2 linked regions of the Marinagarivorans cellulosilyticus genome follow. The main gene of each other region encodes a partner of the protein of the gene in region 2 in a complex. Links are inferred from orthologs where the notes say so. Each region holds a gene or a part of one and is shown on either strand. Other genes may lie near its edges.

Region 1 (17,270 bases), 220 kb from region 2 along the record:
TACTCACCTCACAAAACCGAAAATATCAAAAACCATCATTATCCGATAACATCACAAAAATAAACGTGCAGCTAAAACCAGGATCAACACCAACCATGAACGAAAACACCACCCTCGACAAATTCGATCGATTGATTCTTAAAGCGTTGCAAGAAAATGCCGATTACTCAATGAACGAAATTGGCGAACGCGTGGGCTTGTCTCATACACCATGCTGGCGGCGGGTTAAGCGTTTGGAGCAAGATGGCTACATTAAAAAACGAGTGACCCTACTGGACGCAAACACGCTGAATTTAAGTGTTAGTGTGCACGCCTATTTAACCATTAAAAGTCACGATGAAAGCTCGCTTAATGCTTTTGAAGAAGCCGTACTAAAGGTGCCGCAGGTGGTCGAATGCTATTCCACTACGGGGGATAAAGATTATTTGTTGCGGATTATTGTAAGTACTGTGGATGCTTACGAAAAGCTACTGAAAAAGACCTTGGTTCACCTGCCAAACGTGGCGTCAATTAACTCGACCTTTGCCTTAAAACAGGTGAAATACACCACCGAATTACCACTTAACTAACGTCGCCTAAAAAGCGATGTACCAACTACCAAACTCGCCAATAGCCCCAAACCTTTAGCAGCCTTGGGGCTATTGGTTTTTAAAAACTAAAGTGCTCGGCATCTAACGCGGTTAAATTGGCAGCGCCAGACTTTATGGTTTCGTGCAAAGTGCGCGTGCGCGGTAAAATGCGCTGATAATAGAAGGTTGCCGTTTTTAGCTTCGCTTGGTAAAAGTCCGATTCGCTACCGCCAAGCTTAGCCTGTGCAACCGCCGCCGCGCGCGCCCAAAAGTACGCCTGCGTGATATAACCGGAATACATTAGGTAATCCACACTGGCTGCGCCAACCTCGTCGGCATTATTCATGGCCGCTAAACCAATGTGCATTGTTAGCTCACCCCACTCTTTATTAACCGCGGCGAGTGGCTCAATGTAAGCTTGCAAAGCCGCATTATCTTTATGCCCTTGGCAGAACTTGTGGATGATTTTGGTGAAACGTTTTAGCATTTCACCTTGTGATTGCAATACTTTTCGGCCCAGTAAATCTAACGCCTGAATGCCCGTGGTCCCTTCGTAGAGCGTCGATATACGGCTATCGCGTACATTTTGCTCGGCGCCCCACTCCGCAATATAGCCGTGGCCACCAAAACACTGCATACCGAGGTTTGCACTTTCAAAGCCGCTTTCTGTCATAAAGGCTTTGGCAATTGGCGTTAAAAAGGCAAGCAACTCGCTAGCTTCAGCCCGCTCGGCGTCGTCCGTACCGTTATACTCCACGTCCACTAACTGCGATATATAGTACGCCAACATTCGGCCACCTTCGGCGAATGCTTTTTGCGTAAGTAGCATACGGCGAACATCGGGATGCACAATAATAGGGTCGGCAGGGCCGCTAGGATTTTTAACACCGGATAACGACCGCATTTGTAAACGGTCTTTGGCATAGGCTAACGATTTTTGAAACCCAAGCTCAGCATGCGAAAGCCCTTGTATTGCAGTACCTAAGCGTGCGCCATTCATAAAGGTAAACATGCAATTCAAGCCACGATTGGCTTCACCAATTAAAAAGCCTTTCGCGCCATCAAAATTTAGCACGCAAGTTGCGTTACCGTGAATGCCCATTTTATGCTCAAGCGAGCCACAAGCTACATTATTGCGTGCACCTATGCCGTCACCTTCGGGCAAAAATTTTGGCACAATAAACAGCGATATACCTTTGGTACCCTCAGGCGCATCGGGTAAGCGAGCCAATACAATATGTACGATGTTTTCAGCCAGATCATGCTCGCCAGCAGAAATAAATATTTTCGTTCCAGTAACGGCGTAGCTACCGTCTGCAGAAGGTTCTGCTTTGGTTTTCAGCATGCCTAAATCGGTCCCGCAGTGCGGCTCGGTTAAGCACATCGTGCCGGTCCACTCACCGGCAATTAGGTGTTTTAAATAGGTCGTTTTTTGTTCGTCAGAGCCATGGGTACCAATGGTTTTCATAGCACCATGACTTAGCCCGGGGTACATTCCCCAAGACCAATTAGCCGTGCCTACCATCTCACTTACAATTGTCTCGAGGGATTCGGGCAAACCTTGGCCACCGTATTCCACGGGGTGGATCATGCTGGGCCAGCCGGCTTCGATATACTGCCGATAAGCCTCTTTGAAACCTGTAGGCGTGGTGACGGTTCCGTTATCGAACTTACAACCTTCGGTATCGCCAACTCTATTTAATGGTGCTAGTACGTTTTCACAAAACTTGCCGGCCTCTTCTATTACCGCGTCAACCACATCGCGGGTAGCATCTTCGCCATTGGTTAAACGTTGGCAATGTGCCTCGTAATCAAGCAGCTCGTGCAATACAAACTGCATATCTCTTGCGGGAACTTTGTAATCAGTCATAGCGGCCTCGTGCGTTTAGTCTTGCTAAATATTGTAGTACCAAGCCCTGCTACAAGTAGATAACCAATTAACGCAGGTTTGATTACTTAATCCGCTATCTTTTTGTGTTTTGGCCAAGCTTTATAATATACAGCTATAAGTGTAGGACACTTCCGTCAATTACTCACACTGCATATCAACATTCAGGTGTTTTTTGCGGTATTGCCCTGGCGTCATACCAGTCCACTTTTTGAAGGCCCGAAAGAACGCGCTCGGCTCATCAAAGCCTAAACGCTCTGCCACCATAACATTGGTAAGATCCCTGCAAGCTAACAGCTGGATCGCCGCCTCTAAGCGACACTCGTCTTTAAGTGTTTGATAGGCTGAATTTTCATCGGCCAAATGCCGGCGTAACGTTGTCACCGACATATTTAAAGTTTCGGCGACCTGCTCCGCCGATGGCATGTTATGGCCAACGTCTTTATTTAACAGTGCACGTACTTTCTCAGTGGTACTAATTTGGCTAGAGTCTTGAGTTACGATTTGGTAAGGCGCTGTACGCAGGAAGTCGGGTAAGTTCTGGTGGTTTTGCACCACTGGGCGATTCAGTACGCTCAAAGGATATAGCAAAGCATTGATAGGCTGGTTGTACTGCACATCTTGCTCACACAACGAACGGACACTTTGAATGGTTTCACCGGCACCAAAGCTTAGCCGTAAACCCTCAATCGGCAGCGATGTACCCGCTAGCCAGCAAGCTAACTGGTGCCCAGCCACCAATGTGGTCAACAGCTGCTCTGGCGTTGCATTCGCTTGCAGCTGATCTAATTCTTCAGCGCTGCTAGTGCGCACCGGCGATATAAACACCCGCGCTAAGCCATGGTATTCATCAATGCTATAGCGAACTTTAAACCCCTTACATACCTCGGCGAACTCACCGGCTAACTCTAAAGCTTGGCGAATATTACCGGCGGTGAGTAAGGTCAAGCACATTAAACGAAATGCACCAACAGGCACCTTGCCGCCAGAGAACATGCCAAACCATTCATCGCCACTTAAAAAGATAAGGCGTCTGTACAACTGGCCATATTTAAACGATGGAAGGCCAGCTTTCATATCATCGGGCGTGAGCTCTAATTCAGCTAAGGCATCGCTGTAATCAATACCGTTTTGCTTCGCCTCATCGAGCAAATGCCGTACAAGTGCGGCCGGAACTTTTGGCGTGAACATGCTATTCCTCTTCAACAGTCGTTTTTGTGCGACGCACAAAACGTAAAGCCAACCCCAATACCGCGGATATTAAAATAATAACGGCCAAAAAGCCCAAGCTGACCAACAAATAAGCGAGGGCATCGCTGACCGACAAATCCCAGCCCCATATAAACAAACCAATAAAACATACAGAAGCAAGCATATGACTCATAAAACGGGTTTTCTTACTGATCTTAAACTTTACCTTAGCCATACCACTCTCTTACTTAACACACTAAATGAGTACATCTAACACTTTTGCGATGCCATCTTCCCATACTGGCGAGGTCACAATGTTAGCGACGTTTTTAACCGCATCAGAGGCATTCCCCATAGCAACACCTACACCAGCCATAGAAATAAATTCCATATCCGACTGCGCATCCCCAAAACTAATCACATTACTTGCACTAATGCCATAGTGCGCTAACAGGTAATCAAAAGCTGCACGTTTACTGGCACTGTGATGAATAATACTGGCAAACAACCAGCGTGGGTATGCTGGCAGCTTGGCATAGGCAAATATGCAATCTGGAAAACGCTGCTCTAAAACCTGCAGCGCATTCGCGCTTTTATCTAAATCAACACCCACTAGCAGCTTTATGACGGGATCATGGACTGTATCAAAGCTCTGCATGATCGGCTGCGTACGTAAATGCTTACAATGCACCCCAAGTATCTCGGGTGCTACATCACGTTCGATGTAAAGGCCGGCATCGGTGTAAAGCTCGTAATATAAATGTTGTTCGCGCAGCTGCGCCAATAGCTTTTTTACGCTTGAATCAGGTAGTGGATGAGCCTTGTGTAACGTATTAGTCGATGGCTCAAATATTTGTGCCCCCGTGCAAAAAACGCCAGTATCCACTAAACCAAGCTCCTGCCACAAAAAGCGCGTCGCAAAATACGGACGGCCACTGGCTACAGCTGTTTTGACGCCCAAGGCTTGCACCCTAGCAATGCTTTTTTGTACCCCTGCGGTGTAATTGCCATCAACATTTAATAAGGTGCCATCAACATCAAACAAAGCCAATCGTATATCCGGCTTTTGGTCGCTCAGTAAAAATTGCTCAAGGGAGATAGTCATTGAATTTCCGTTACGATGCACTTGGCACTAAAAAAACCAAAAGCGATTTTTTTCTAGCTCTTTTTTACAGCCTTTAATTTGCTGTTGGTACATTTTTGCCCGCGAAGAAACTTTAAGGGCAACCTTTTTTAACCAAGGCTTTTTATTGTAAGAGCGGCGTTCATAACCGCCATGGCCTTCATGATACGCCAAGTATTGCCTATAAGCGTCGCCTAAGCCTATACCTAAACGGCGCTGGCTCTCTTTGTTGTACCAACCAATAAATTGTGTCACATCACCAAAGTCATCGCGATCTGCACCGCGCGCTCCAGTTTTATCCTGGTACCAACGCCAAGTGGCATCTTTTACTTGGGCATAACCGTAAGCATCGCTGGCCCTAGGACCGGGAATAATCCAGAGGATCTTCTTTCTGGGGGGGCGCGCATCGGCTTTAAAACGCGATTCTTGATGTATAAACGCCAGCTTCGTTGCGACCGGTGTGCCCCACTTATTGGCAGCCTTTACGGCATCTTTATACCAACTTTTTTTGCCGCCAAGTATGTCGCAAGCGTCATCCATTTGAGTAGGCCTGTAGCCCGCGCAACCACTTGCAAAGGCTACCAATACAACACTAAAACAGAAGCTGCTAATTATTCGAATTGTTCTAACCACGCAATAAACTCCTCTTCGTTGCGCACATCGAGCCCAATATCCTGCGCTTTTGTGAGTTTGCTGCCCGCTTTTGCCCCTGCCACCACTAAATAGGTTTTTGCCGACACACTACCCGCTACTTTAGCGCCCAACGCCAATAAGCGTTCTTTGGCTTCGCTGCGCCCCATAGTTTCTAACGTTCCCGTTAGTACTACGGTTTTACCCGCTAAAGGTTGATTTTGCGATACCGTCGGCGCTGGCCAATGCACTCCTGCAGCCTGCAAAGCCTCTAGTAAAGCTAAATTACTTTCTTGTTTAAAAAACAATTCGACATATTCAGCGACAACCGGCCCAACATCAGGAATTTCTTGCAGCTGTTCAGCCGTAGCTTGCGTAATGGCCTGCAAGCTACCTAGATGCTGTGCAAGCGTAGCCGCGGTTGTTTGGCCAACTTCTCGAATACCTAAGGCATATAAAAAGCGCGCCAAAGTCGTACTTTTACTTTTTTCTAATGCATCCAATAAGTTTTGGGCTGATTTCTCGGCCATGCGCTCTAAACCAACAAGCGGTACCAGTGTTAACTGGTATAAATCGGCAACATTAGCGATCAAGCCTTCATCAACCAATTGCTCTACGAGCTTATCGCCCAAACCATCAATATCCATCGCTTTACGGCTTGCAAAGTGCTTAATGGCCTCTTTACTTTGTGCTGCACACGATAAGCCACCGCTGCAGCGAATCACCGCTTCACCAGGAACTTGGCTAGTATCGGCACCACAAACAGGGCATTGCGCGGGAAATTCTATTGGGCTAGCCGTTTCAGGGCGGCGCTCGAGTACAACCTCGGCAATTTGTGGGATTACATCGCCTGCTCGACGAATAATAACGGTATCACCCACCATCACCCCAAGGCGCTCCACTTCATCGCGGTTGTGCAGCGTGGCGTTCGCTACGGTAACACCGCCCACAAACACCGGCTCTAAGCGCGCAACAGGGGTAATCGCACCGGTACGCCCTACCTGAAATTCGACCGCTTTAAGGGTTGTCATTTCTTCTTGGGCGGGGAATTTTTGCGCGATCGCAAAACGTGGCGCCCTTGCAACAAAACCTAAGCGACGCTGTAATGCAAAGTCATCAACCTTAAAAACCAAGCCGTCTATATCAAAAGGCAGAGCATCTCGCTTGGCTGCCATTCGAGTGTAATAGTCTAAGCAGCCTTCGATAGAGTCGACTTTCTCTGCAAGATCACTCACAACAAACCCTAAATCACGCAGTAATTGCAGGGTTTCAAAGTGCGTTGCCGGCAGCTCGCCATCAAACTCACCCACTGAATAAGCATTAAACACCAACGGCCTTGTTGCGGTAATGCGAGAATCCAACTGCCTTAAGCTACCAGCTGCCGCATTGCGCGGGTTTACAAATGTTTTTTGGCCATTCTCACGCGCCGATTGGTTCAGCGCCTCAAACCCCTTTAAGGGCATGTAAATTTCGCCGCGCACTTCAAGCACTGCAGGGTAATTACCGGCAAGCTTTAGCGGTACGTTTTTAAGGGTGCGAACATTCTGCGAAATATCTTCGCCGGTTGTGCCATCACCCCTTGTAGCTGCGCGCTCGAATAGCCCATCGCGATAGAGCAAACTTACCGCAAGGCCATCAAATTTTGGTTCGCACACATAATGTACCGCGATAGATGTTTTTAAGCGGTCTTGTATACGTCGATCAAAATCCCTCATATCATCGTCATTAAAGGCATTACCTAACGATAACATCGGCTGTAAATGCGTTACGCTTTGAAAGCTATCGAGCGGGGTCGCTCCTACGCGCTGCGAGGGGGAATCGGGCGTTACCCAACTAGGGTGCTGCTGTTCGACATCCAATAATTGACGCATTAAACGATCGTATTCTGCATCTGGAATAGAAGGCTCATCCTTTACATAGTAAGCAACGTTATGACGCTGGATTTCCTGTTTAAGGGCTTCGTACTGCTGTTGAATCACTGTGTCATTTTCCGTTAATACAGCTTCTGTCATTTTTTTGTTTCCAAAACAACAAACCGCCAATAGGCGGTTTGGAATCTATACACTGGCAAGGCTTGATTAGCGATTAAGGCGACGTTTTCGCTCAAATTCAATAACACGTTGTCGGCAATGTTCAAACGTTTGCTGCGTCATCACACTGCGATGCTCATCTTTTAGCTCACCGTCTAGCGCTTCAGAAATAGCCTTGGCGGTGCGCGCCATTAAACCAAACGCTGCAACGCTATCGCCTCTGATAGGAAGCATCATAAACATGCTGATCCCAGGCGTGGAGAAATCTTCCATAGTCGTCAAATCAAAGGTGCCAGGCTTTACGATATTGGCCAAGCTAAACAAGACTTCACCTGAGCCATCTTCGTTTTTGTGGCGATGAAAAATTTCCATATTGCCAAAACGCAAGTTTTGCTCGGTAAGCGTTTGCAGCAATGTTTCTCCGCTAAAAAGCTGCCCTTGATGGGCCATAACGTTAATAACAATAACCTCTTCTGGCTCCAAGGCTGGCTCGGCTACTTTAGCCTTAGGTTGAACGGCCGGCTCTTTAGCAGGAGCTTTAGCTGCTGGCGCTGCTGTGCGCGGTGGTGCCATCACCGCCAAGTCATCATCTAGATCGTCCAGGTTGCCCAATGTGGGTTCTAGGTGTTCATCGGCAGAATCCATAAGCATTGTTGGTGCAGGCTCCGCTTTAGCATTAACGCCTGCCGTTTTTTTACTGGCCGCCAAAGAGCTTTTAAGGTTTACGTGTAAATTTGCGGCATCTTCTGGGTGCCGATACGCCGCCACACGGGCGCCACCGCTGGGGAATTCACTGCCGACATTTTCGTCATCAAGCCCTCCCTCTTCTGGCAAGCTATTTGACATATGAATGCGCTCTCTGCGAGCAGCACGCACACGCCGAATACCATCCAAAATGATTCCGACTATCAAAAGCACAATAATGACTGTTAACCATTCACGCATGGGGTTTCTCCTATAGTGCAGCCATTTCGGCTGCCTCTTCTACATTTACAGTAACCATACGAGAGCAACCTGGCTCGTGCATGGTTACACCCATCAACTGATCCGCCATTTCCATAGCAATTTTGTTGTGAGTAATATAAATAAATTGAACTTGCGACGACATTTGCTCAACCATACGCGCGTATCGTCCTACGTTGGCATCGTCCAATGGTGCATCAACCTCATCCAACATACAAAACGGCGCTGGGTTTAACCGGAATATCGAGAAAACCAGTGCAATTGCCGTTAGTGCTTTTTCACCACCAGATAACAAATGAATGGTGCTGTTACGCTTGCCTGGTGGCCTTGCCATAATGGTAATGCCGGTATCCAGTAAATCTTCGCCGGTTAGCTCTAAATAGGCATGGCCGCCGCCAAAGACTTTAGGAAACAGCTCTTGCAGGCCGCTGTTAACTTGATCGAATGTCTCTTTAAAGCGCGTTCTTGTTTCTTTGTCAATTTTACGGATCGCATTTTCCAGTGTTTCTAATGCTTCCATAAGATCTTGATCTTGGTCGTCTAAGTAATTTTTACGCTCAGACTCGGTTTTATACTCATCAATAGCCGCGAGGTTAATCGGCCCTAAGCGAGATATTCTTGCCGCCACTTTTTCGAGCGCTTGCTCAAGATCGGCTTCTGCATCCTCTGGCAGCTCGGCCAATAGAATGTCTACGTTATAGTCATCTGCTTCTAGCTGATCGCGTAAGTTTTGCGCTTGAACGTCGTAGGTTTGACTTTCTAAACGCTCTTTTTCGAGGTTTGCACGTACAAACTGCACCTCTTGCTCAACAGTTAAACGCTCTTTTTCGGCGTTGCGCAAGGTTTCCTCCACACCCTCGACGGATTTTTTAGCTTCGAGTAACTGTTCTTCAACGGCAACGCGCTTTTGTAGGTGCGCTTCTAACTCTTCTTTGTGTAGCTCAACTGGCTCTGCACCCTCGGCAAGGCTATCGAGTAAACTTTGGCGTCGCTCCTCTAGCTTTGCGGTGTGCTCACTCAACCGAGATAAACCCTGCTTAACAGCTTGCAGCTGTGTACTGACCGCCTGGATACGCATAGCTAACTGATGAGCAGTATCTTTATCCTGACGCGCTTTTTGACGTGTATTTTCGAGTAAATCTTTATATTGATCACGCTTCGCTAATAGCTCTTCACGTGCGTGGGTATCCATTTCCATCGATTCAATCGCATCTTCAAGCTGCATGCGTGCTTGAGCGAGGCCCTCGGCTTCTAACTCTAATTGCTCTTTGGCTTCGTTAATTTCAGCGGTGACGCGATCTTTGCGTGCAAGTACCTGCTCGACTTTTACCGTATGAGCAGTAAGTTTGGTTTGGTCTTGCGACAAAACCCGCTGGCTTTGATCTAACTGCTTTCGGGCTTCGTCGCGTGCAGCTTCGGAATCTTTAACGCCTTGCCTTGCTGTCTCTAACTCTATCGTCAGCGCTTCAATTTGCTCATCCTGAACATCAAGCTCACCTCTAAGCTGCTCTATTTCAGTTTGGCGCGCAATAACGCCGGCACCCGCGTCATCGGCTTTGACAAGATTCAGCCAATTGGGCCCCAACCAAACACCTTCGCGAGTAATCACGGATTCGTGTGCACACAAGTTAGCCTGTAGCGCTTTAGCGTGGGCTATATCGTCTGCCATAAAGACAGTATTAAGTAAGCCCGCGATAGAGAAAGGACTATTGACTTGGCTTGCCAGTGAATCCGCTACAGCGCCTTCGCCCTTAACAACACCATCAGTAAAAACATTACAGTCACCGCTGGCCAGCGATTCATGCGCGTCAATAAGACTGCCTAAGTCGCTAACTCCAGCTACAGCCTGAATGCGCTTACCCAATACAATTTCAACTGCACGATCCCAGCCACCGGCTACGGTTATTGACTCGGCTAATCGCGGCAACGAATCAATGCCTTGTGCTTTAAGCCAAGTGCTTAGGCCTTTGCCGCTACCTAAAGCCGATTGCTGCAACGCCTCAAGCGAAGATAAACGCCCTTTTCCTTTTTGATTCACACCTTGTAAGTTTGTTAACTGCGCCCGCAAGGTTTGCTCTTGTTCGCGCTGGACAGTAACTTTTTCGCTGTGCTCCTCTATTTGCAAACGCAGTTGCTCTAGCTCTTCTTGCGCCATCGCAACGCTTTCGCGCAGTTCCATTATTTCGTCTTCGACATCACCTAGCACCAACTCGCGCTTTTCGGCATCGAGTTTTTCGATGCGTGCCAATAAACGCTGCTGCACGGTTTCTAAGTGCTGTATGCGCGACTGCTGAACTTCTGCTTGTTGGCGCGGGGCTTGCGCCTTTTGGTTGAAAGCATCCCACTCTTGCTGCCAAGCCTGCATAGCTTCTTCAGCCTGTATGAGCTTTTCAGAAGAGAGCTCTGTTTCTTCTTCTAATAACTCTAATTCAGGCTCCATAACATGCAACTCAGCCTGCCAGCCTTCGGCTTTATCAGCATCTTGTTGATGGTGCAATGCCGCTTCGCGGCAGTCTTTTTCTGTTTGATCTAGGTCGACGCGCAGTTGTCGTTCACGGTCTTGCGAGTGCGCGATGGTTTGCTCTATACGCGCAATATCAGCACCAATAGCATAAAAGCGCTCTTGAACTTGATGATATTTGTCGCCTACTTCGGTAAAACGGACGCGTTGAGTCTCGATTGTGGTATCGATATTCACTTGTCGGGTTACGCCAGCTTCGACTTTAAGTTCTAACTCAGTAATGATGCCGTGCTTATTCTGCGATTTTTCGCGCAAGTGCAAATAGCGACGAGCTTGCAAATACGCTTTAAGGGAACGCTCTTCTTTTTTGTATTCGGAGTACTTTTCTGCCGCCTGAGCCTGACGCTCTAGCCGAGAGAGCTGACGCTCTAGCTCATCTCGGATGTCAGTCAGGCGCTCTAAGTTTTCATGGGTACGACGCATGCGGTTTTCAGTATCGCGCCGACGCTCTTTATATTTGGATATTCCCGCGGCCTCTTCAATAAAAACGCGAAGCTCTTCAGGCCGAGCCTCGATCAACTTAGAGATCATGCCCTGCTCGATAATCGCGTAGCTACGAGGCCCTAGGCCTGTCCCCAAGAAGATATCCGTGATGTCACGACGCCGACATTTAGTACCATTAAGATAGTAAATATTTTGGCTATCACGCGTCACTTTTCGCTTAATTGAAATTTCGTTATAGGCGGCATATTCGCCTTTGAGCGTTTTATCGGTGTTATCAAACACTAGCTCAATAGAGGCTTGACCAACAGGCTTACGACCGTTGGAACCATTGAAAATAACATCTGTCATCGATTCGCCGCGCAGGTTTTTGGCGGAAGATTCCCCCATAACCCAGCGAACAGCATCGATAATATTAGATTTACCACAACCATTAGGCCCAACCACAGCACACAAGTTGCTTGGAAAATGAACCGTTGTGGGGTCGACAAAGGATTTGAACCCTGCCAATTTAATGCACTTTAACCGCATAGAATACTGCTTAACTCTCGGATGCTGCTTTGACAATTAAACGGCGAATTCTACACCGATCAAGATAATAAAACCCTAATAACCCAGAAAAATTGACGAATAACTGGCATCAAAATAATACTTTAGTAATAGAGATGCCAATTACCCTTGCCAATAACAACGCCTAGGGCACCTTCTCGGCAATCACCAATGATTGGGAATCGATGCCATCGCCCAGAGAAACCGGACCTAAAGTTGCCTGCCAATCGCCCGATTGCGGCACAGGGCTTCCAGATTTAGAAATACGAGCCAATAATTCCAGTTCGCTTGCCGTGGTCAAGTCCATGCCTGGCGCCATTGCCATAGAAGTGTCTAGGCGAATCGTCTTAGGTAAGTCAGCTACCGTTATACGCTGAATGGCCAAAGGCATTTTTGCCCCTTTCCATGCCCGCGCATAAACAAAAACTGTATCGCCAGGGCTCGCCGAAATGCCATCCGCGATAGAAACCGACACATCAAAGCCTTTATCAGCTGCTGCCGACTCTTGGTTTGCGGAAGTTTTTGCTACCTCACTTGGCTCGGAGGTTAAATCCTCCCCTGCTGCAATCGCCGCGCGCGCTGCCTTATTAATAGCCCCATCCAACGCTTGTGCCGAGCGACTATTCGGGTCTAGTTGCCCTTTAGCACGCTGCCAGAAAATAACCGCATTGCGGTAATCATTATTGTGGAAGGCTACCAAGCCACTCATTTCAAGCGCTTGATACATAAAAGGGGCGCCCTTCACGGCGATATCAGTAAAATGCGCCACCTCAGGGGTAACTTTATTACCTTCGCGAACAAATAGCGCTTGGGCCAGTTTAATCGCCATGGTGGGTGAGTTAGGCTCTATTTCTAGCAACTCCTTGTATGCAGATATCGCCTCGTCATAATCTTTTACAGCCATAGAGCGCTCAGCAAGCAGGTAACGCATTTGATGGTTTTCTGGCTGCTGTTTTAGACGGCTACGCACCGTTATCAATAGCTCTTTAGTAAATTGCTCGAACTCCGCTTGAGTTTTTGCAGGGTTATCACGCTCAGACTCCATCAAAGTGTATATATCCCAGTCCGGCTTAGCGCCCCACTGGAAATATAAAAAAGTTGCTAATAATGGCGCTGCAACAGCCAAACCCACCAATAAAATGCTGCCACCCGGGCGCGTAGAGACTTCGGTAAGGCCGTCTGATTCTACAACCAGCGTACGCTGAAGCTCTGTCTTAAGAGCGTTGTATTGATCTTGTTCGACATCGCCATTTTTAAGCAACCGATCCAAGTCATCCAAATGCTCTTTATAAAGCGCAGCTTGTGTCACATCGCGCCGAACAGGCTTTGAGGCCAAGCCACGCGTTAGCGGCAATTTAAAAATAGGCCACAAAATAAACACTGCGCCAAGCGCCGCCAGAATCAATACACCTTGCCAAAAAGCCATAAACACTTACTTCTTATTAGAATTTTTTGATTGAGAGACAGCAACAGTGTCAGTTTCTTTTAAAAAACTTTCTAAACGCTCTTGCTCACCATCCGTTAGGCCACCATTACTATTAGGGGCTTTGCTTCGTCGATAGATAATGACCGATAGCACGCCAACGCCTAACAACAACATGAAAATTGGCCCGTACCAAAGGACATAGGTATTTTTTTGCAACCTAGGGCGGTACAACACAAAATCACCATAGCGATCAACCATGAAATCGACAATTCCATCGTCAGTCTCACCCTCGGTAATCAAGCGGTGTAACTCTCTTCGAAGATCCTGCGCGATTTGCGCATTCGAACCCGCTAGATTTTGGTTTTTACATTTGGGGCAACGCAACTCTTCAATAAAGTAGTTGTAGCGTTCAAGCCCACCTTCAACGTCAAACTCGTAAGTATCAATGCCACTAAATACATCCGCGCTTAACAACAATAACAATATAAAAAATCCGACCTGCTTAAACACTATTGTCCCCTTGATTAGCTCATCGGTTTAAAGGTGGCGAAGTATACCCTGCTGCCCACATCCAGACCACCAAGCAAAAAGCTAGGCGATACCACCATTAAAGATTGCAAAAACAGCCATTTGTTTCATTGAAAAAAAATTAAAAAAAAACATTGACGCGCCTTCGAATATCCTTAAAATGCGCGTCTCTCTTGGGGTGGTTAGCTCAGTTGGTAGAGCGGCGCCCTTACAAGGCGTAGGTCACAGGTTCGACCCCTGTACCACCCACCATTTGATTTAAGTTCTGCGGACTGGTAGTTCAGTTGGTTAGAATACCGGCCTGTCACGCCGGGGGTCGCGGGTTCGAGTCCCGTCCAGTCCGCCACTTAAAACAAAGCACCCAAGACCTTCAAAAGAAAATCTTCCCCGTTAAGCTCAACATAAAAACCTTTACCCCCCCAACAAACCATGCGATCAACGACAACAATCGTCAACCGCACATTATTCCTACACCCCTACTTCCTATAGCGAATTCTCTCGCCAGCGCTTTACCAGGCCTGAGTATGCATCAACTCGACGGTCCCTAAAGTAAGGCCAGATTCTGCGCACAGCTTCGCTACGCTGCATATCAATTTCGGCCGAATAAAAACCCTGCTCTTCAACGGGCGCCTTTACTAGCAGCTCCCCTTGCGGCCCAGCGACGAAACTCGTACCCCAAAACTGAATGCCCGAAGGCCCTGCAGGGTCGGCCTCAAAGCCCGTGCGGTTTGCCACTAAAGTAGGCAAGCCATTGGCCACTGCATGCGCTCGCTGAATTGTTACCCAAGCATCCTGCTGGCGAGCCTTTTCTGCTGCATCATCTGCCGGATCCCAGCCAATTGCCGTTGGATAAATCAGCATATCGGCGCCCGCGAGGGCCATTAACCGCGCAGCCTCTGGGTACCACTGATCCCAGCACACAAGCACACCCAACTTACCAATTTGCGTCTGCACTGGCTTAAAGCCGTCAAATTCGGCATCAGCATCACCCGGCGTGAAATAAAATTTCTCGTAAAACCCCGGGTCGTCAGGGATATGCATTTTTCGAAAAATACCTGCACGCCCCAACTTACCATCAATCACCTGTGCCGTATTGTGGTAAAGCCCGGCAGCTCTTCGCTCAAACTGGGATATCACCATCACAACATCTAGCTCTGCAGCCAAGGCTTCGTAAGCGCTGTATGTCTCACCATCTAATGGTTCAGCCAAGTCGAAGCACTCAACGTCTTCTTGCTGACAAAAATACCTAGTTGCATGAAGCTCTTGAAGCACAACTAATTTACAACCATCTGCTGCAGCCCCGCGCACATGGCGCGCACAAACCTCGAAGTTTTCAGCTTTATTATCTGAAGCCACCGACAACTGTAAAACCGCAGCCTTAATTACGCCACTAGACGCCATATAAGTCACTCTCAACAACTCAATTAAAATTAAATACTAACGCACAGATGCAAGGCCAACCTGCATCGTTGCACAATGCAAACTTCCATGCTGCTCAACAAGAGCCGAGCAATTAATCGGCTGAATGCTGTATTCTGGAAAAGCTTCGCTCATCACGCTCAGGGCGTGCTCATCCTCGGGCAGGCCATACACAGGCAGATAAATGGTTGCATTACAAATTAGAAAGTTCGCATATGTCGCTGGCAACAAGCGGCCATCTACGCAGCTCTTCACCACCGGTGTCGGCAACTCAAACGGCCGCCAGCCCCAGCGGCCAGCCAAGTCCTGCACCTGCTCATGCAAAGACTCCAAAACACGCGCATCATGATGCTCATCATTGCGACCACAATAAACGATCACATTATTCGGCCCTAATCGAGCAATCGTATCCACGTGACCATCGGTATCGTCGCCCGTAAGCACTACCCCCCTGAGCCACGCAAACTCTTGAACACCTAGGATATCGCGCAGCTTTTCCTGCACGCGCTCTTTTGATGCAGTGGGATTGCGAGCAGAATCGATAACGCAATCCTCGTTGGCCAGCAGCACGCCATCATCATTGATTTCTAACCCACCGCCTTCGCATACAAACTTAAAGCCGTTCGGCCGCTGCAATAACCAATCCTCAAGCTGCAAAGCGACGGCATCGTCGGCATCAGCATTGTACTTGCCGCCCCACCCATTAAAGGTAAAGGCCACATACCCACCCGAACAACTAATCGGGCCGTAATCCCTAATCCACGTATCATCGTAGGCAACATCCGCCCTAACACGAACAGGAAAAACACAGCTCAACCGCGCCAATTTGGCATTAAAGGCATTCAAATTTAACGAAGGATGCAGCAGGACCCAAACCTCTGAAGATTGCGATATTGACTCCAACATATCCCAATAGCAGGCCGTAACATCATCATAGTTAGCATCCCAATCGCCACCCGGATAGGGCCACGCTAAGAGCACCGCGCGACAAGGAGCCCACTCAGGCAACATTTGTGAATGTGACATTCTAATGCCTTAAAAAAGGAGAATTTACATCAAGCCGTGAAAGCCTAACGCCCGCCTCTGACTCACCACTAAAGTCGCGACCAAAGTACAACCTACCCGACTCTACCGCAGCGATATTCAAAGGGGGTAAAACAAAAAAATCAGATACAGGCGATTCCGCCTTAGCATTTAAAGCAAACGCTTTTTTGCCGCCGCGCGCCTCAAAAAAGGCCCCTGTCAAGGTGTACCGATACGTCGCCTTATAGCTTGTACGTTCGGCATTGCAAGCATCATCCAAATACACTTTTGACTCAAAAGCCAGATGGGTAAAGCTCACCACAAGAAAATCCCTGCGGTAAACTTTCGACTGCCCATCTACTGAAGGGTAACAGTGGCGCTGCCACTGCCCTTGCATTCGCTGCATCGCATCAAGCCCTGGCGCAGCGCGGTAGTCTGCACGTACAAAAGATGCACAACCAACCAATAGGCACACAGCCAGCAAGCGAATGAGCACAGACTTAATCACCAAAAAAGATAGGGGCAATTTCAGAGGTCCACAACTCTTCGGTTATCACCCCTGCCAACCTGTACTGAATAATCCCCTGCGCATCTACTACAAAGGTCTCTGGCGCGCCGTAAACGCCCAAATCCAAACCTAAGCGACCCTCTTCGTCTGCAATATTTGCGATGTAGGGGTCCTTAAGAGATTTAAGCAGTGCTATTGCATCAGCACTATCATCACGGTAGTTAAGGCCCACAATAGGAATACCCATTTCAGCAAGCTTTAGCAGATACGGGTGCTCGACCTTACAGCTAGGACACCACGTCGCCCATACGTTCAACAAGTAAGGACTGCCCTGAAAATCCTTTTCGGTAAGGGCTTTTGCAGGGTCCCCCAATGACGGCAACGAGAATGATGGCACGGGCTTACCAATTAAAGCCGAAGGCAAATCATTGGGGTCCTTCTTCAGCCCTTGGTATAGCAAT
Region 2 (4,396 bases):
AGCCAGCCGATGCCAGCACTTTTTGGAGCTTCTCGTTAACACTCATAGTGTGTGAGTTAAACCTCTGTATTCTTAGGGGGCTCGGTGCTATCAGCAGCACTGAGAATGGTATTGTCTTCATCTTCCGATAAAGCACTATTGTCGTCTGCATTGTCGTCTGCCGCATTTTCAACGGCATCAGCATTGTCGCCTTCAACTGCAGGGTGAACAATGTCGCCCAGCAAGTCGATCTCCGGCTCGCTTTCGAGTGCCGGCGAGCCGTCTAGCGACGCATCAATTACAGGCTCTTGATTTACATCATCTTGCGCTTTGGCGATTTCAGCGCTTGTATCATCCGTATTAGATGGCTCAGATTCAACGCTTTCGCTTACACCACCATCAAGTTCAAGCTTTTCGCTTAAGCTATCAATGTCTTGCAGCTCACCTAAAGACGGCAGCTCATCCAAGCTTTTCAAACCAAAATAATCGAGAAACTGGCGCGTTGTGGCATAAAGGGCCGGCCGACCGGGAACATCCCTATGACCAACAACCTTGACCCAATCGCGCTCGAGCAAAGTTTTTATAATGTGGCTACTCACGGCTACGCCGCGAACATCCTCAATATCACCACGCGTCAGGGGTTGACGGTAGGCGACTAAGGCAATCGTCTCTAACAGAGCGCGCGAGTATTTTTGCGGCCGCTCATCCCATAACCGATTAACCCACGGCGCCAAGTCGTCACAAACCTCAAAGCGCCAACCACTCGCAACTTGCTTCAATACAAAGCCACGATCATGTTGACTGTCGCGAATAGACTCAAGTGTTGACGTTAGCAAGCTTTTACTGGGGCGCTTATCTTCATCAAAAAGTGTGAGTAATTTATCCAGCGACACCGCTTCACCACTCGCTAAAATGGCGCCTTCCAACACCCGCGACAAAAAGCGCTGATCGTATTGGAAGTCACCTTCTTGCGCTACCGGCAAGGCTTCAACACGTGATTCCTCGACTAATTCTGACGGTGTGGTCTCTGACATAATACTTACTCTTACAACTCTTTACTTTGTAGCAAACACGGCGCTGACTAAGTTATTCAGAACGCGCCTTAACATGAATAGAACCAAAAGCTTCCGTTTGCACCAGCTCTATTAATGACTCTTTAACCAATTCCAATATCGCCAAAAACGTAACAACAACGCCCAAACGCCCCTCCTCACAATGGAAAAGCTGGATAAACGGCATAAACTGTTTACCCGACAACTGGTCCAGCACTTGCGTCATTCGTTCGCGTGTTGATAATTTTTCGCGCTCGACTTGGTGACTTTCAAACATGTCCGCACGGCGTAAAACCTCGCCCAAAGCAAAGAGGATCTCTTTCATGTCAACATCCGGGTCTGCGCGGGTTTGCGTACGATCCGGCGCCATGGCACGCGCGACATGAATATCGCGATGCATCCTAGGCATCTCATCAATATCTTCCGCTGCTTGCTTAAAGCGTTCGTATTCTTGTAGGCGACGAATTAACGTAGCTCTTGGGTCCTCTTCGTCTTCGCCATCTTCCGATGGTGGTCGGGGCAACAACATGCGCGACTTAATCTCCGCCAGCATAGCGGCCATTACCAAATACTCGGCCGCCAACTCGAACTGCATCGCCTCCATCATTTCCACATAAGCAACATACTGCTTAGTTATGGCCGATACATCAATCTCAAGAATGTCGATGTTTTGACGGCGAATAAGGTACAAGAGTAAGTCTAACGGGCCTTCAAAAGATTCCAGTATCACCTCTAAGGCGTCCGGCGGAATATACAGATCTTTAGGAAGCTCGGTGTAAGCTTGCCCATTAACCAATGCAAACGGCATTTCGGCTTGAGCAGGAGATTGGCTCTTAGGGTCTTGTTCAACAACGTCAGCAGCTTTAGCTGACTCTGCCGGGGCAGTTACTTCTGTACTGGTCACACATGCTCCTAGACTGCAGAGGCAAAATCCTAACGTAAACGCGCCGGGACGAAAAGCTGGCGATTATATCGCCCCAAGACCATTAATTACTACCGATTCCTGCCTGCCTGCTCACAAGCCCAGTAAAACAAGAGCCAAGCCTGACTAGGTTTTCGAGAAAAAATCCATTATCGCGGGCAAATGCGCTTCGTAACCATCAAAACTATGGGACCCACCCTCTTCGAGCAGGATGTTAGATGCTTGATATCGTTTCAGCGCCATCCGGTAATCCAGCGTTTCATCACCACTTTGCAGCATGACCCAATAAGCTTCCGGATTAGTATGCTGCACAAAATCGCACTCGGCTAAAACCGAGAGATCTTTCTCCCGCAGCGTATAAGTGTCTTCAGAGTAGTAGCTTTTTAGCGGCTGCCCAACAAAATGCTGAAAACGCGTATGCGGTGCAACAGCTGGATTCACCAAAACCGCCTTACCGCCAAACTGCTCAACACACCATGCAGCCCAAAAGCCACCCAAAGAGCTGCCAATAACATATGGAGGTTCGTCGATGCTTTGGTAAAACTCCGTCAAAGCTTGACTCGCCGCCTGCGGATAAGACGATAGCTGCGGACAATAGTATTGCCAGCTAGGATAATGCGACGCCACCCATTGCTTAGTCACGCGCGCTTTAGTCGATTCTGGCGAGCTTAAAAAGCCATGTAAATACAAGATGGACGGCATAGAAAGCTCGATATCAAGAAGAGAAGAGTACGGCTAAGAAGCCTAGTAACCACCTGAGCTGAGATCCACAACGTAGCAGAAGCCCTCAACCCTATTCACATAAGTGTTAATTCTGCCATTATCGTGCAACTCAAAAACACGGTAACCGGGCATGCTAGTATCTACCGCAAAATCGTCATTTCTAGGCTTAAACTGAACACACGTCGAAGGCGTGGCAAATAGCTCTAGCTCACCTCTGCGCATATAAAAGTCTTGGTGGACATGCCCCCAAACAACGCCTTTCACATTCGGGTGTTGATCGATAATGTTAAAAAAACGATCGGAGTTAGCGACCTTATACTGGTCGATCCAAGCAGAGCCAACCGGTACCGGCTGATGGTGCATCATGATTAAAGTAGGAGAATCGCCGCGTATAGATAGCAGCTTTTCCAACCGGTGAATCTCTGATTCGGGCAGCTCCCCGCGCTCCTCAAAAGGCACGCGAGAACTGAGCAATATAATGCGCCAATCACCAATACCCACAATCTGGCTTAGCGGCTGCGGAACACCCTTGACGCGCATACCCTCAGGGTCATCATGATTACCATCAAGCCACGCAAGCGGCATTCCAGGCAGATATTCACGTACAATATTGACAAAACGCTGATAAGACGGTCTTTTGCCATCATTAGAAATATCGCCAGTAGCAACAATCAAATCAAATGGTTGGCTAGCGTCCTGCTTTTCATTGACGGCAGTTAGCACATCACGAAGGCTCTGCTCGGTATTAATACCCAGCAGCGTTTCGTCGCTATCACTACCTAAGTGGCTATCGGTTATTTGTAGCACCCGCAATGGGCGTTCAGGAAGTCGGGCCACATTTGCACCAAAGTCCATGACTTGATTCACCTAATATAACTTTATTACAACAGCTCTAGTTTGCCCGAGTACTTGCAGTAAATCGATGCTACCCATCAGAATTATGGGAGAGGATTCACAAATCCTTCAGGGGAAATACCGAGTTTGCGACAATGTACTAACCACTCGCCCAAAAAGCGATTTAATGCGAGCTTTTCATCGCGTTGGTACATTTTTCGATTGGGGTAACTATACACAGGATGCCAGTGTCGATGGTTATCCCACGCGACAACTTCAGCCATTTCAACGTCATGATATAAGCGAATCAGCATCCTGGGACGGGTAACATAGTCTGACTGAGCAGACGACTGGGTAATTTCCAGGGTCGTGGTATAGGGGGCTAAATCTACCCGAGACACTAAAACCGAGACACTGCGCTCGGAAGGCAACTCAAACGACCAGCGCTCCGCTGACTGGCGACAATCCGGTATTAAACTCATGCACAAATGGTAGTTTAATTCACACTGGCTGTGATGACGCTTTAGGTTAACAATGTAATCACACAGCTCAGATCGATTAAAGGCGACCACTATGTAACCCCTCGATCAAGCCATACTGGCGCTGTGCTTTGTTTTGCTCCATCCCCATAAGCGTAATCCGCAGATTTGTTTAGCAATTAGGCGCAACTCCCGAGCGCAACTGCTGACGATTCATGGCAAGCCACTGCAATGCAAGCAAAGTAGCCGCGTTGTTCATCCTACTGTTTAGCATAGCATCCAAGACCTCCTGCGCGTCAAAGACACTCAGCAGAATGTCTTCGTTTTCGCTCTCAAGCCCATGAACACCGCCCGAATGGCTTAAATCACACTCTGCACAATACAAATGAATTTTCTCATTGCAGGCA

Evidence for each region.
Region 1: the proteins of MARGE09_RS15485 (region 2) and smc are in contact, whole or in part, in a crystal structure (PDB 3ZGX), measured with the Bacillus subtilis proteins. The link is inferred for Marinagarivorans cellulosilyticus from one-to-one orthologs.

What each region holds. Positions count from the first base shown.
Region 1 is NZ_AP023086.1:4,062,923-4,080,192, forward strand. Bases 8,187-12,282 are described here. They hold smc (chromosome segregation protein SMC), read right to left. Parts: upstream 11,888-12,282; coding sequence 8,387-11,887; downstream 8,187-8,386. Other genes in these bases: zipA (cell division protein ZipA), read right to left, coding at 8,187-8,376; ccmI (c-type cytochrome biogenesis protein CcmI), read right to left, coding at 12,051-12,282. In the rest of the region: MARGE09_RS16545 (Lrp/AsnC family transcriptional regulator), read left to right, coding at 96-569; MARGE09_RS16550 (acyl-CoA dehydrogenase C-terminal domain-containing protein), read right to left, coding at 649-2,439; MARGE09_RS16555 (AraC family transcriptional regulator), read right to left, coding at 2,599-3,648; MARGE09_RS16560 (hypothetical protein), read right to left, coding at 3,650-3,883; MARGE09_RS16565 (HAD family hydrolase), read right to left, coding at 3,905-4,753; MARGE09_RS16570 (transglycosylase SLT domain-containing protein), read right to left, coding at 4,781-5,404; NAD-dependent DNA ligase LigA, read right to left, coding at 5,383-7,413; more of zipA, read right to left, coding at 7,480-8,186; more of ccmI, read right to left, coding at 12,283-13,331; MARGE09_RS16595 (cytochrome c-type biogenesis protein), read right to left, coding at 13,338-13,841; MARGE09_RS16610 (carbon-nitrogen hydrolase), read right to left, coding at 14,343-15,260; MARGE09_RS16615 (agmatine deiminase family protein), read right to left, coding at 15,297-16,304; MARGE09_RS16620 (hypothetical protein), read right to left, coding at 16,306-16,827; MARGE09_RS16625 (DsbE family thiol:disulfide interchange protein), read right to left, coding at 16,802-17,270. UniProt on the Bacillus subtilis protein: Required for chromosome condensation and partitioning.
Region 2 is NZ_AP023086.1:3,847,719-3,852,114, forward strand. The notes cover bases 1-2,902. They hold MARGE09_RS15485 (segregation and condensation protein A), read right to left. Parts: upstream 1,936-2,902; coding sequence 1,066-1,935; downstream 1-1,065. Other genes in these bases: MARGE09_RS15475 (pseudouridine synthase), read right to left, coding at 1-46; scpB (SMC-Scp complex subunit ScpB), read right to left, coding at 57-1,013; MARGE09_RS15490 (YqiA/YcfP family alpha/beta fold hydrolase), read right to left, coding at 2,080-2,655; cpdA (3',5'-cyclic-AMP phosphodiesterase), read right to left, coding at 2,698-2,902. In the rest of the region: more of cpdA, read right to left, coding at 2,903-3,531; MARGE09_RS15500 (DUF1249 domain-containing protein), read right to left, coding at 3,615-4,082; MARGE09_RS15505 (NUDIX domain-containing protein), read right to left, coding at 4,162-4,396. UniProt on the Bacillus subtilis protein: Participates in chromosomal partition during cell division. May act via the formation of a condensin-like complex containing Smc and ScpB that pull DNA away from mid-cell into both cell halves.